DNA from 4 places in the Enterobacter bugandensis genome. Region 3 is predicted to be linked to each of the others. Evidence: predicted binding sites of a transcription regulator. Region 3 holds the regulator's gene; each other region holds the start of a gene.
The links. The regulator LexA, encoded in region 3, represses DNA repair genes until DNA is damaged. The targets are predictions, from matches to a motif close to TNCTGTATGTACATACAGNA.
Positions count from the first base shown of each region.

Region 1: the regulator LexA is predicted to act here: its motif matches at 1,891-1,910, upstream of DG357_RS07785 (DNA translocase FtsK 4TM domain-containing protein).
Region 2: the regulator LexA is predicted to act here: its motif matches at 1,825-1,844, upstream of mutH (DNA mismatch repair endonuclease MutH).
Region 4: the regulator LexA is predicted to act here: its motif matches at 1,553-1,572, upstream of rmuC (DNA recombination protein RmuC).

Region 1 covers NZ_LT992502.1:1,608,783-1,612,325, forward strand. The annotation lists gene trxB (thioredoxin-disulfide reductase) at 1-813, opposite strand, end outside; gene lrp (leucine-responsive transcriptional regulator Lrp) at 1,358-1,852, shown strand; gene DG357_RS07785 (DNA translocase FtsK 4TM domain-containing protein) at 1,988-3,543, shown strand, end outside.
Region 2 covers NZ_LT992502.1:3,826,224-3,829,766, reverse strand. The annotation lists gene DG357_RS18455 (NADP(H)-dependent aldo-keto reductase) at 1-424, opposite strand, end outside; gene DG357_RS18450 (YgdI/YgdR family lipoprotein) at 556-774, opposite strand; gene mutH (DNA mismatch repair endonuclease MutH) at 903-1,595, opposite strand; gene rppH (RNA pyrophosphohydrolase) at 2,279-2,809, shown strand; gene ptsP (phosphoenolpyruvate--protein phosphotransferase) at 2,822-3,543, shown strand, end outside.
Region 3 covers NZ_LT992502.1:318,733-322,275, forward strand. The annotation lists gene plsB (glycerol-3-phosphate 1-O-acyltransferase PlsB) at 1-610, opposite strand, end outside; gene DG357_RS01540 (diacylglycerol kinase) at 765-1,133, shown strand; gene lexA (transcriptional repressor LexA) at 1,242-1,850, shown strand; gene dinF (MATE family efflux transporter DinF) at 1,914-3,251, shown strand; partial or broken gene DG357_RS23280 (hypothetical protein) at 3,248-3,322, shown strand; gene DG357_RS01555 (CsbD family protein) at 3,372-3,543, shown strand, end outside.
Region 4 covers NZ_LT992502.1:4,480,023-4,483,565, reverse strand. The annotation lists gene DG357_RS21755 (dienelactone hydrolase family protein) at 1-459, opposite strand, end outside; gene udp (uridine phosphorylase) at 715-1,476, shown strand; gene rmuC (DNA recombination protein RmuC) at 1,616-3,073, shown strand; gene ubiE (bifunctional demethylmenaquinone methyltransferase/2-methoxy-6-polyprenyl-1,4-benzoquinol methylase UbiE) at 3,140-3,543, shown strand, end outside.

The sequences.
Region 1 (3,543 bases), 1.3 Mb from region 3:
GTGAATGCCGGACTGCACTTTGATATAGCCGTTTTCCAGCTCCAGCTGGCCTTCGAAGATTGCGGTGTTTGGGCTGTGGCCGATTGCGACAAACAGGCCCGCCACTTCCAGCGTTTCGACGTTATCGGTGTTCTGGGTATCACGAATGCGCAGACCCGCAACGCCCATCTGATCGCCGGTGACTTCTTCCAGGGTACGGTTGGTGTGCAGCACGATGTTGCCGCTCGCTACTTTATCCATCAGGCGCTTAATGAGGATCTTCTCGGCGCGGAAGGTGTCACGACGGTGGATCAGATGCACCTCAGAGGCAATGTTCGCCAGGTACAGCGCTTCTTCCACCGCGGTATTACCGCCGCCGATAACCGCGACTTTCTGGTTACGGTAGAAGAAACCGTCGCAGGTCGCACAGGCAGAGACGCCGCGGCCTTTGAACGCTTCTTCAGACGGCAGGCCGAGATAACGGGCAGAGGCGCCGGTGGCAATGATTAGCGCATCGCAGGTGTATTCACCGCTGTCACCCGTCAGGCGGAACGGACGGTTCTGCAAATCCACTTTATTAATGTGGTCGAACAGGATTTCGGTTTCGAATTTGGCGGCATGCTCATGCATGCGTTCCATCAGCAGCGGCCCGGTCAGATCGTTCGGGTCGCCCGGCCAGTTTTCCACTTCCGTGGTGGTGGTCAACTGACCGCCTTTTTCCATGCCGGTGATCAGTACCGGCTGCAGGTTTGCGCGTGCAGCATAGACCGCCGCGGTATATCCCGCAGGTCCAGAACCAAGGATTAACAACTTACTGTGTTTGGTCGTGCCCATGAGATCCCCATTGTTGTTGGCAGGCAATGGGCTGGATTGTAGGGAATTTGTTGCCGTAAAAAAAGAGCACTGGGATTTTGCTTTCGATATATGCAATAGCTGCGCCCGATGAATCCCGTGCCGTTACGTCACGTTTTCTACTGAAAACCGCTCGTTTATAAAGCAGTAAAATGAGGATTAATACCCCCCCGTAATGAATATCCGGCATCTTGTACTAAAAAACGATGTTTTGCTTTGACAATCCCCTGCGCATTTGCGAAAACATTCAAGGAAGAAAAAAAACCGCGTTAACCGTATGCCGCATAGGCATGCACGTAAATGCCATTTTTACCGTGTCAGTGAAATCTACGCATGGCGTGGACAGACGCCATACGTGATGTCGGTGACAGCCTTCGGGCAGCGGTCTTCTTACCAACAGAACCCGAATCCGCATCGCGTCTAATACATAAACAGGCGATGTGATGACTAACGGGTACAGGCTCTGAACAGTGATGTGCACAGGGTCCAGGCAGGAGTAGGGAAGGAATACAGAGAGACAATAATAATGGTAGATAGCAAGAAGCGCCCTGGCAAAGATCTCGACCGTATCGATCGTAACATTCTTAATGAATTGCAAAAGGATGGGCGTATTTCCAACGTCGAGCTTTCAAAACGTGTGGGACTTTCCCCGACGCCGTGCCTTGAGCGTGTGCGCCGACTGGAAAGACAGGGTTTTATTCAGGGCTATACGGCTCTGCTGAACCCGCATTATCTGGATGCCTCACTTCTGGTATTTGTTGAGATTACTCTGAATCGTGGTGCGCCGGATGTGTTTGAGCAATTTAACGCCGCTGTACAAAAACTTGAAGAAATTCAAGAGTGTCATCTGGTGTCCGGTGATTTCGACTACCTGTTGAAAACCCGTGTGCCTGATATGTCCGCCTACCGTAAGCTGCTGGGGGAAACCCTGCTGCGTCTGCCAGGCGTGAACGACACCCGTACCTATGTGGTGATGGAAGAGGTCAAACAGAGCAATCGTCTGGTTATTAAGACGCGCTAACACGGAACAGGTGCAAAATCAGCGTAGTTTGATTACACTCCTGTTAATCCATACAGCAACAGTGCCGGGGAGCCCCGGCGCTGTTGTCCGTTTTAGCAAACAGGCAGGATATGCCTGATACCTGGAGAGCCTTTCTTGAGCCAGGAATACACTGAAGACAAAGAAGTCACACTATCGAAGCTAAGCAGCGGACGTCGTCTCCTCGAGGCTTTGCTGATCGTTATTGCCCTTTTTGCCGTCTGGCTGATGGCAGCCTTACTCAGTTTCAACCCCTCCGATCCCAGCTGGTCGCAAACCGCGTGGCATGAGCCTATCCATAATTTAGGCGGCGTACCCGGAGCCTGGCTTGCGGACACGCTCTTTTTCATTTTCGGTGTGATGGCCTACACTATTCCCGTCATAATCATTGGTGGATGCTGGTTTGCATGGCGTCATCGTCAGAACGATGATTACATCGACTATTTTGCAGTTTCCCTGCGCCTGATTGGCGCCCTGGCGCTGATCCTCACCTCCTGCGGGCTGGCGGCGATTAATGCCGATGATATCTGGTACTTCGCCTCCGGTGGGGTGATTGGCAGCCTGCTGAGCTCTGCGCTACAGCCGATGCTTCACAGCAGCGGCGGTACGCTGGCGCTGCTCTGCATCTGGGCGGCCGGGCTGACGCTGTTTACCGGCTGGTCATGGGTGAGCATTGCCGAGAAAATCGGCAGCTTTATTCTGACGATCCTGACCTTTGCGAGCAACCGTACCCGCCGCGACGACACGTGGGTCGATGAAGAAGAATATGAAGATGAGTACGAAGAGGAAGACGATGCGCCGGTGCAACGTCGTGAATCTCGTCGTGCTCGTATTCTGCGCGGTGCCCTGGCGCGTCGCCAGCGCGTTGCTGAAAAATTTGCCAACCCGCTTGGACGTAAAACCGACGCGGCGCTCTTCTCCGGTAAGCGTATGGATGAAGACGAGCAGGTGGAGTACCGCGCGGCGGGTAGTACAGTCGATCCTGATGATGTGCTTTTCTCCGGCAACCGTGCGATGCCGGGTGATTTCGATGAATACGATCCGCTGCTTAACGGCCATACCGTTACCGCGCCGGTTGCCGCGGCCGCAGCCGCAACGACAGCATCACAGGCGTATGCCGCGCCTGTCGAAGCCGTGATGCCATCCGCGCCGGTTCCGCCTCCGGAATCCGCTATTCAGCAGCCTCAGGTTGCCTGGCAGACCGCGCCGGGTGTCCACACGCCGGAGCCTGTTATCGCGCCGGAACCAGAGAGCTATATCCCCGTGCAGCAGGAGCAGTGGCAGCAGCCTTATCAGCCGCCGCAACCTGAGTATGAACAGCAGCACTATGAGCAGCCTGTGGCCCAGCCTTATCAGGAGTACGTGCCTGAACCGGTTGAACCTGTGCAGCCTTATGTCGAGCCTCAGCCTGAACCTGAGGTGGTGGAAGAGGTGAAACCGTCTCGTCCGCCAATGTACTATTTTGAAGAAGTTGAAGAACGCCGTGCTCGTGAGCGCGAACAGCTGGCGGCATGGTATCAGCCTGTGCCTGAACCGGTGCAGGAACCTGCGCCAAAAGCCCCGTCGGTTTCGGTTCCACCGGTCGACCCGACGCCTGCTGTTGCCCCCGTAGCGGAAAGCGTGAAGCAGGCTACCGCAGCCGCAGCGGCGGCGGCACCTGTCTTTAGCCTGGC
Region 2 (3,543 bases), 3.5 Mb from region 3:
CAAAACAGTTGGTTGGACGCTGCGGCCAGTGGACCTGGTAAAGGTCGAGATAGTCGGTTTGCAGGCGCTTCAGGCTCGCGTCCAGCGCGGCGCGGATATTTTTGCGATCGAGGATTTGGTTTGGGCGGATCCCGGCATCGTTGTTTCGCGCGGGGCCACTCACTTTCGAGGCGATAACCAGCTTTTCTCGGTTACCGCGTTTTGCCAGCCAGTTACCGACGTAGGTTTCGGTAAGTCCCTGCGTTTCAGGGCGTGGAGGCACAGGGTACATCTCTGCGACATCAATCAGGTTAATCCCCTGGCTGACGGCATAATCGAGTTGTGCATGGGCATCGGCTTCGCTGTTTTGTTCACCAAATGTCATCGTGCCCAACCCCAGTTGACTTATCTCCAGAGCGCTGTGGGGGATACGGTGATAATGCATAGCCGGCTTCCTTCAATAGACATGTAGACCGCGTCAGGAACCTCCCGACAAAGGAATATAAACATGGCAGAGGGAAAGCAAAAGGGGAAGAAAAAAATCAAAAAGGCCAGTAGGCTACTGACCTCCGACTGTTATCGCTCAATAATTTGCGAGACTTCGTCGCGATTGATCTGCATTTTATTGCCTGCCTGGTCGTGGTAGCTGACCAGACCAGTATCATCGTCGACTTCAGGTTTACCGTCAGTCAGGATCATCCGGCCGTCTTTCGTCGCCATGACGTAATCACTGCTGCAGCCCGAAACGGCAAACGCCAACCCGACTGCTGAAATTAACACCGCCCATTTTTTCATCGTTATCGTCCTCATCTGGCTCGTATCAAATCATAGTGTAGTATTAACCCGTTATAGCAACAGGGTGAAGCGGTAAAATCTTAAAAACCAGGCGATTATGTTTGTGAGCTCGCAAAATAAGTAAAAAACTATGTTTTAAGTAAGAAATGACGAGCAAGCAGCGCGCCGGTGAAATTTTTTTTGAGATAAAAACCGCGCGGCAGCGTCAGTATGGGTTCGCCCATCGCGCCGATCGCCTCGGTAAGCGCTTTGCTGTTTGCCGCTTTCGGGCGCAGCTGTAACACTTCTCCGTGCCGGGCGGTAATTCGCTCGACCTGACCGAGCACAATCATGTCCATCAGTTCTTCCCAGTCCAGGCGCAACTGATGCTCCTCTTCTTCATCCGGGCTCCAGAGCAGCGGCGCGCCAACGCGGCGTTCAGCTAACGGGATCTGCCGTTCGCCTTCAACCGGAACCCAAAGCACGCGATTCAGCTTATGGCGCACGTGGCTGGTTTCCCACGTTACGCCGGTATTGCCGGTTAAGGGCGCAACGCAGACAAAGGTAGTCTCCAGGGGCCGACCCTGGCGGTCGATAGGAATAGTTTTTAACTCTACGCCAAGGGCCGCGAAATCTTGCTCTGGCTTGCTCCCGGCGCTTGCCCCCAGCCACAGCTCCAGAAGCATGCCGATCCAGCCCTTATCTCGTTTCAGATCCTTCGGGATCTGTAGCTCTGCCATCGCCGCCAGTTCGCCCAGCGAGAAGCCTGCAAGGCGCTGAGCCTGCTGTAGCAACTGGCTTTCGCTCGAAGGCGGTGAGAGCAAGGGTGAAAGCGGATGCATGACGATAACCTTTTGATTAAAAAATAAACGAAGAAACAGTCCCCTGTGGATAGAGTTTAACTTTTTCTGTACCAATATTCCATGTGCATGATTTATAGGTTTTTTTATGAAGTTTTCACGGTTTCATCAGGGACGCAAAACGGGTTGTTCAAATCTGGTCACTGACAATAAACAGGATCTTACACCATGTTATCCACAGAAAAATGGGATAACTGGGCATAACCCTGACTACTGTTTCAATTTACAGCCTTGACGTGCGACGAAAATCCAAATTTCAGACAAATTGTGCCTAACTTATTGGCACAATCTGTGGATAAAACCGACGCTGTTCGATCTTTCATCAGCACGACGATCCCTGCTGTGACGATCGTCACGCTATTCTGCATTTTGTTTGTCGATATGAATATAAACTAATGAAAAATATGACTTTATGTTGAAGGAGAGAAATGGGAGGGCAGAGGCCATTTCAGGTTGTTCATCGGTAATCAGACACTTCTTCACAACTATATCCACAGAAAAGGTGAATAAAATTGCCCTTGAGAACGCACATCTGTTTATAACTCTGCGCTTATTTGTGAGTTATTCAAATGTTATTAGGTTGCAGGCCTGTAAGAGAGTGGTTTACCGCCTCACTGTAGTGTGAAACAATCATTCATATATAAGGTTTAGTTTGGGGTAGTCCGGTGATTGATGACGATGGCTACCGCCCGAACGTAGGAATAGTAATTTGTAATCGTCAGGGCCAGGTCATGTGGGCCCGTCGATATGGTCAGCACTCCTGGCAGTTCCCGCAAGGCGGGATCAATCCGGGAGAGTCCCCAGAACAAGCGATGTACCGGGAGCTTTTTGAAGAGGTCGGTTTAAGCCGAAAAGATGTTCGCATCCTTGCCTCGACCCGCAACTGGTTGCGTTACAAGTTACCGAAACGTTTGGTGCGTTGGGACACAAAGCCGGTTTGTATCGGCCAGAAACAGAAGTGGTTTCTTCTGCAGTTGGTGGGCAACGATTCGGACATCAATATGCAAACCAGCAGTACGCCGGAGTTCGATGGCTGGCGCTGGGTGAGCTATTGGTATCCTGTTCGTCAGGTCGTGTCATTTAAGCGCGATGTTTACCGTAGGGTGATGAAAGAGTTTGCAAGTGTGGTGATGCAGCTTCAGGAGATCCCGCCTAAGCCGCAGAGCGCACCTGCCTGGCGACGTAAAAGAGGTTAAGCTACGCAAATCATGCTCACCCGCTTGCGAGAAATAGTCGAGAAGGTGGCCAGCGCTCCGCGCCTCAACGAGGCGCTGAATATTTTGGTCACTGACATCTGTCTTGCGATGGAGACCGAGGTCTGTTCGGTGTATCTGGCCGACCACGATCGGCGCTGCTATTACCTGATGGCGACCCGCGGTTTGAAAAAGCCGCGGGGGCGCACCGTAACGCTCGCATTTGATGAGGGTATCGTCGGTCTGGTTGGGCGGCTGGCTGAACCTATCAACCTTGCCGACGCGCAAAAACACCCCAGCTTTAAATACATCCCTTCCGTAAAAGAAGAACGCTTCCGCGCGTTTCTGGGTGTGCCGATTATTCAGCGTCGTCAGCTACTTGGTGTGCTGGTCGTCCAGCAGCGCGAGCTGCGTCAGTATGATGAAAGCGAAGAGTCCTTCCTCGTCACGCTGGCGACACAGATGGCGGCGATCCTCTCTCAGTCTCAGCTTGCTGCGCTCTTTGGTCAGTACCGCCATACGCGCATTCGCGCCCTTCCGGCCTCGCCAGGGGTGGCGATTGCGGAAGGCTGGATGGACGCCACGCTGCCATTGATGGAGCAGGTCTACGAAGCCTCTACGCTTGATGAAGCGCTGGAGCGCGAGCGTCTTACCGCCGCGCTGGAAGAGGCGGCCAATGAGTTCCGACGCTACAGCAAGCGCTTTGCCGCTGGTGCGCAAAAAGAGACGGCGGCCAT
Region 3 (3,543 bases):
CCAGGCGCTGACGGGCGAAGTGCATACGTGCCACGCGCGCCAGTTTTTGCGCGATGATCTTGTCAGTGCCGTGCTCGTCCGCCATTCGGCGAAGGGAGACGGAAGGGGAGAAGCGCACAAAGCTGTCGCGTCCCAGCCAGGAGACCGCGAAGAATTTCTGGATGCCGTTAAGCATGCGCAGCGGCGGGTTCTCTTCGCCTTTTTCGCGGCCCGGACGGCGACCAAACATCACCGATACCGGCACCATCTGTACATCCAGGTCAGGATTGCTGCGGTGCAGGTCGAGATAGTCGTGGAACAGCTTGATGGACTCTTCTTTCGGTGTGTAATAGGTAAACACGCGCGGCCCGCCGTGAATGAACACGTAGCGCGGCAGCAAAGTGCCGTCAACTTCCAGTGGTTCAAGTGGATCGGGTAAATCATGCGCCAGACACTGGGCACGGAGCGTTAGCAGGTCTGCCTTAGAGTTATAAGGCAAAACGTACATAATAGGGCGCGACGTATCGAGCCCCAGTTCCAGCGCGGGTTCTGCTGGGATAGACTTGCTTTTTACCAGTATGCTTAATGGTAAATTAAGTAATTTGTAGTAAATTCGTGGCCAGCCGGACATAAACGATGTAAAGCCTCTGGTTAATAATGCAATTGCGGCGCAAGGATAACAGAAAGCGCGCAAAATTTCTGTTGTTACCCGTCATACTTCAGGCGGCAGCGAAACGCGCTGCAGCTCCTGTTACTGACGCTCTTTTTTAAAAAAGGTTCTTTTAATGGCCAATAATACCACTGGGTTGACGCGTATCATCAAAGCCGCCGGCTATTCATGGAAAGGTTTCCGTGCCGCGTGGGTCAATGAAGCTGCTTTTCGCCAGGAAGGTGTCGCCGCTATCGTCGCGGTTATCATCGCCTGTTTCCTTGATGTAGATGCCATTACCCGCGTGCTTCTCATCGGTTCCGTACTTCTGGTGATGATAGTGGAAATTCTCAATAGCGCTATTGAGGCCGTGGTCGACCGGATCGGCTCTGATTTTCACGAGCTCTCTGGCCGCGCGAAAGATATGGGCTCCGCCGCTGTCCTGCTGGCGATTATCACCGCAGCCATTACCTGGGTCACGCTGCTTTGGTCACATTTCCGATGATGCTCGAGGAATAATTAAGTCCCTGGTTTTTTGTGCAGTTTTTGGTTCCAAAATCGCCTTTGACTGTATATACTCACAGCATAACTGTATATACACCCAGGGGGCGGAATGAAAGCATTAACGACCAGGCAGCAAGAGGTGTTTGATCTCATTCGGGATCATATCGGCCAGACGGGTATGCCACCCACGCGTGCGGAAATCGCGCAGCGTCTGGGTTTCCGTTCTCCGAATGCTGCCGAGGAACACCTGAAAGCGCTGGCGCGTAAGGGTGTGATTGAGATTGTGTCAGGCGCGTCGCGTGGTATCCGCCTGCTGGTGGAAGAAGAGACGGGCATTCCGCTGATAGGCCGCGTTGCTGCAGGTGAACCGCTGCTGGCACAACAGCATATTGAAGGTCACTACCAGGTCGATCCTGGTATGTTCAAGCCGAGCGCTGATTTTCTGCTGCGCGTTAGCGGGATGTCGATGAAAGACATCGGCATTCTTGATGGCGACCTTCTGGCCGTTCACAAAACGCAGGATGTGCGAAACGGCCAGGTGGTGGTTGCGCGCATTGATGACGAAGTGACCGTTAAGCGCCTGAAAAAACAGGGTAACACTGTTCAGCTGTTGCCCGAAAACAACGAGTTCACCCCGATTGTGGTCGACCTCCGCGAACAGAGTTTCTCTATTGAAGGTCTGGCTGTTGGCGTGATTCGTAACGGCGAATGGCTGTAATCTCTTCCTGACAGGCTACGCTTCCGCTGTAGCCTGCTTCATTTACCCTTCCCGGTATCTCTCATGTCACTGCTGACGGCATCTGATAAGGCATTGTGGCGTCTTGCCCTGCCGATGATTTTCTCCAATATCACCGTGCCCTTGCTGGGTCTGGTCGATACGGCCGTTATTGGTCATCTCGATTCCCCTGTTTATCTTGGCGGCGTGGCGATTGGCGCGACGGCAACCAGCTTCCTGTTTATGCTGCTGCTCTTTTTGCGTATGAGTACTACCGGGCTCACGGCACAGGCGTATGGTGCGAAAGATCCGTTACGTCTGGCGCGTGCGCTGGTGCAGCCGCTGATCCTGGCGCTTGGCGCGGGGGTACTCATTGTTTTACTGCGCACGCCCCTGATAGACTTTGCGCTCCATGTTGTTGGTGGCAGCGAGGCGGTACTGGAGCAGGCGCGTCGCTTCCTGGAAATCCGCTGGCTCAGCGCGCCCGCTTCGCTGGCAAACCTGGTTCTGCTGGGTTGGTTACTGGGTGTGCAATACGCCCGTGCGCCAGTGATTTTGCTGGTCGTGGGAAACCTTCTCAACATTGTGCTCGATCTCTGGCTGGTGATGGGCCTGCATATGGACGTGCGCGGGGCGGCACTGGCGACGGCGATTGCCGAATACGGAACCTTACTCATTGGGCTGTGGATGGTCTGGCGCGTGATGGCCCTGCGCGGGATATCCCTCGTAATGCTGAAAACCGCATGGCGCGGCAATATCCGTAAACTGCTGGCGCTCAACCGTGACATCATGCTGCGCTCGCTTCTGCTACAACTCTGTTTTGGCGCATTGACGGTTTTTGGTGCCCGTCTTGGGCCTGAGATCGTCGCGGTGAATGCGGTCCTGATGACATTGCTGACGTTTACCGCCTACGCGCTGGATGGCTTCGCCTACGCCGTTGAGGCGCATTCCGGGCAGGCGTACGGCGCGCGGGAAAGTGGCCAGCTTAGGGATGTCTGGCGGGCAGCCTGTCGACAAGCGGGACTGGTCGCGCTGGCGTTTGCACTGATTTATGCCTGTTTTGGCCGTGACATTATTGCATTACTCACTTCGATCCCGGCTTTACGTGAACTGGCGGACCACTACATCGTCTGGCAGGTGATCTTGCCGGTGGTGGGGGTGTGGTGTTATCTGCTGGACGGCATGTTTATCGGTGCGACGCGCGGAGCGGAAATGCGCAACAGTATGGCGGTTGCGGCGGCGGGGTTTGGTTTGACGCTGCTGACGCTTCCGTGGCTGGGTAATCACGGTTTGTGGCTGGCGCTTGCGGTCTTTCTCTCCCTGCGCGGCCTCTCGCTTGCCTTTATCTGGCATCGCCACTGGCAAAATAATACCTGGCTTCCTTCCCGTCACGATATATCGTGACGGTTAAAGATTCCGAATATGAAATCAACTGCCGAATCCTCAACTACAATTATTATCACGTCCAGCAGAAAAGAACGTAACGGACGTTACGACCCGACGCTTAACTAAGAGGACACGATGATGAATAAAGACGAAATCGGCGGCAACTGGAAGCAGTTCAAAGGTAAAGCGAAAGAACAGTGGGGTAAGCTGACTGATGACGATATGACCGTCATTGAAGGCAAGCGCGATCAGCTTGTCGGTAAAATTCAGGAACGTTACGGCTACGCGAAAGATCAGGCGGAAAACGAAG
Region 4 (3,543 bases), 4.2 Mb from region 3:
CAGCCAGCTAATGCGTCCACCCCAGCAGAAACCGGTGACCATTAAGCGGTGCGGGTCGCCGCCGTTGCGCGCCGCCCAGCTGGCGACGTGGTCGAGGTCTGCCAGCACCTGCGCGTCCGGCACTTTGCTGACCAGGTTGCTGAACAGCGTCGGGATATCACTGTAGTCATTCGGATCGCCCTGACGGAAGTAGAGCTCTGGCGCAACGGCCAGATAACCCTCCAGCGCCAGGCGGCGGCAGAGGTCGCGAATATGTTCGTGAACGCCGAAAATCTCCTGAACCACAATCACGATGGGCAGCGGGCCGTCTGCTGACTTTGGCCGCGCGTGATATGCAGGCATATTTTCCCCCTGAGAGGGGATGGAGGTCTCGCCTGCCGTAATGGCCTCTTCTGAGGTTGAGACGATAGTTGAAGCATGCGGAGCCGCAGCAGGTGCAAATCCGGTTTTTTCAGTCATGGCATTCTCCGTACCAATGAGTTAGCGCAAAGGTAAATATAGACACCAGGTTAACAACTCACAGTGCCTTAAACGGTCTATCTTTTGTGCAGCACCCGACGATATAACTTGTTAATGTGATGTGAATCACTTTTTGATGGAAATTCAATGCAATCATTTTCATTCATGGTGAGATGTGTCACGAAATTATGCTTACCGCTTCTGTAAAGTACCGTTTTACTTCTTCTGACTAACCGACCCACAGAGGAGTCACCTATGTCTAAGTCTGATGTTTTTCATCTCGGCCTCACTAAAAACGATTTACAAGGGGCTACGCTCGCTATCGTCCCTGGCGACCCAGAGCGTGTGGAAAAGATCGCCGCGCTGATGGATAAGCCGGTCAAGCTGGCTGCCCATCGTGAATTCACCACCTGGCGCGCAGAGCTGGATGGCAAAGCGGTGATTGTGTGCTCTACCGGTATCGGTGGCCCGTCTACCTCTATTGCCGTGGAAGAGCTGGCGCAGCTGGGCATTCGTACTTTCCTGCGTATCGGCACCACCGGCGCGATTCAGCCGCACATTAACGTCGGCGACGTGCTGGTGACGACCGCTTCCGTGCGTCTGGACGGCGCAAGCCTGCACTTTGCACCGATGGAATTCCCGGCAGTGGCTGACTTCGAGTGCACCACCGCGCTGGTTGAAGCGGCGAAATCCGTGGGTGCAACCACTCACGTGGGCGTAACTGCCTCTTCTGATACCTTCTATCCGGGCCAGGAGCGTTACGACACCTTCTCAGGCCGCGTAGTGAGCCGCTTCAAAGGCTCAATGGAAGAGTGGCAGTCTATGGGCGTGATGAACTACGAGATGGAATCCGCAACGCTGCTGACCATGTGCGCAAGCCAGGGTCTGCGTGCCGGTATGGTGGCGGGCGTTATCGTCAACCGCACCCAGCAGGAGATCCCGAACGCCGAAACCATGAAGCAGACAGAAAGTCACGCGGTGAAAATCGTGGTTGAAGCGGCTCGCCGCCTGATCTAGTCCTCCTCTCTGAGATAAAAGGCCGACGCGTTCGGCCTTTATTTTTTGCGTAGCGCCTCGCAGGAAAACCCTTTCAAACTGGACGTTTATACAGCACAATCTTATTTTGTGCGGGTAATACGTTGATGCAGGGGGCGTTGTGGATATCTCAATCCTGATTTATGCGGTAATTGCGCTGGCTGGCGTGGCGATAGGCTGGCTGATATCCAGCTATCAGCATGCACAGCAGAAGGCCGAGCAGTTGGCTGAACGCGAAGAGATCGTCGCCGATTTAAGCGCCGCAAAACAGCAGCTTGCCCTAAGCGACCACTGGCGCGACGAGTGTGAACTGCTCAATAACGAACTGCGTAACCTGCGCGACATCAACACCTCGCTGGAGGCCGATCTCCGTGAAGTGACTACCCGCCTTGAATCCACCCAGCTGCATGCCGAAGACAAAATCCGCCAGATGATCAACAGCGAGCAGCGCCTCAGCGAGCAGTTCGAGAACCTCGCCAACCGTATTTTCGAGCACAGCAACCGCCGCGTTGATGAGCAAAATCGCCAGAGCCTGAACAGCCTGCTGACGCCGCTGCGCGAACAGCTGGACGGCTTTCGCCGTCAGGTACAGGACAGCTTTGGTCAGGAAGCCCGCGAACGCCACACGCTGGCGCATGAGATCCGCAATCTTCAACAGCTGAATGCCCAGATGGCGCAGGAGGCGGTCAACCTGACGCGGGCGCTGAAAGGCGATAACAAAACCCAGGGTAACTGGGGGGAAGTGGTGCTCACCCGCGTGCTGGAGGCCTCTGGCCTGCGGGAAGGGTATGAATACGAAACGCAGGTGAGTATCGAAAACGATGCCCGCTCGCGAATGCAGCCGGATGTGATTATGCGTCTGCCGCAGGGCAAAGATGTGGTCATTGACGCCAAAATGACGCTGGTGGCCTATGAGCGCTACTTCAACGCTGAAGATGACTATACGCGCGAATCGGCGCTGCAGGAGCACATTGCCTCCGTGCGTAACCATATTCGCCTGCTGGGCAGAAAAGATTATCAGCAGCTGCCGGGGCTGCGCTCGCTGGACTACGTGCTGATGTTTATCCCGGTCGAACCCGCGTTTTTGCTGGCGCTCGACAGACAGCCCGAACTGATCACCGAAGCGCTGAAAAATAACATTATGCTGGTCAGCCCCACCACGCTGCTGGTGGCCTTACGCACCATTGCTAACCTGTGGCGCTATGAGCACCAGAGCCGTAACGCGCAGCAGATTGCCGACCGCGCCAGCAAGCTGTACGACAAAATGCGCCTCTTCGTGGACGACATGTCCTCCGTCGGGCAAAGCCTGGATCGTGCGCAGGATAACTACCGCCAGGCGATGAAAAAGCTCTCCTCCGGGCGTGGCAACCTGCTTGCGCAGGCTGAAGCATTCCGCAGCCTGGGAGTGGAGGTTAAACGCGAGATTAATCCGGAATTGGTCGAACAGGCGACAGCCCAGGACGAAGAGTTCCGACTGCGTGAGGGCGGGGATGAACAAAATTCACCCAGCCAGGACAACGATTTAGCGCCGGATTTATCGCCAGACGAGCAGCCAGCGCGTTTCTTTCGCGGTGGTTGAATCGTAGGGCAATTGCGCCCAATCTGTTACACTTCACGAACATTTGACTGATTAGCAGGCTCTGAAATGGTTGACGATTCACAAGACACGACGCACTTTGGCTTTCAGACTGTAGCCAAAGCGCAGAAAGCTGACATGGTGGCCCACGTATTTCATTCCGTGGCGGCGAAGTACGATGTGATGAATGACTTGATGTCGTTCGGCATTCATCGCTTGTGGAAGCGCTTCACCATCGACTGCAGCGGTGTGCGTCGTGGACAAACGGTTCTCGATCTGGCTGGCGGTACGGGCGATCTGACGGCGAAATTCTCCCGTCTGGTGGGCGAAACCGGTCGCGTTGTACTGGCTGATATTAATGACTCCATGCTTAAAATGGGACGCGAAAAGCTGCGTAACATCGGCGTGGTGGGTAACGTGGAATACGTGCAGGCCAACGCCGAAGCGCTGCCGTTCCCGGACAATACTTTTGA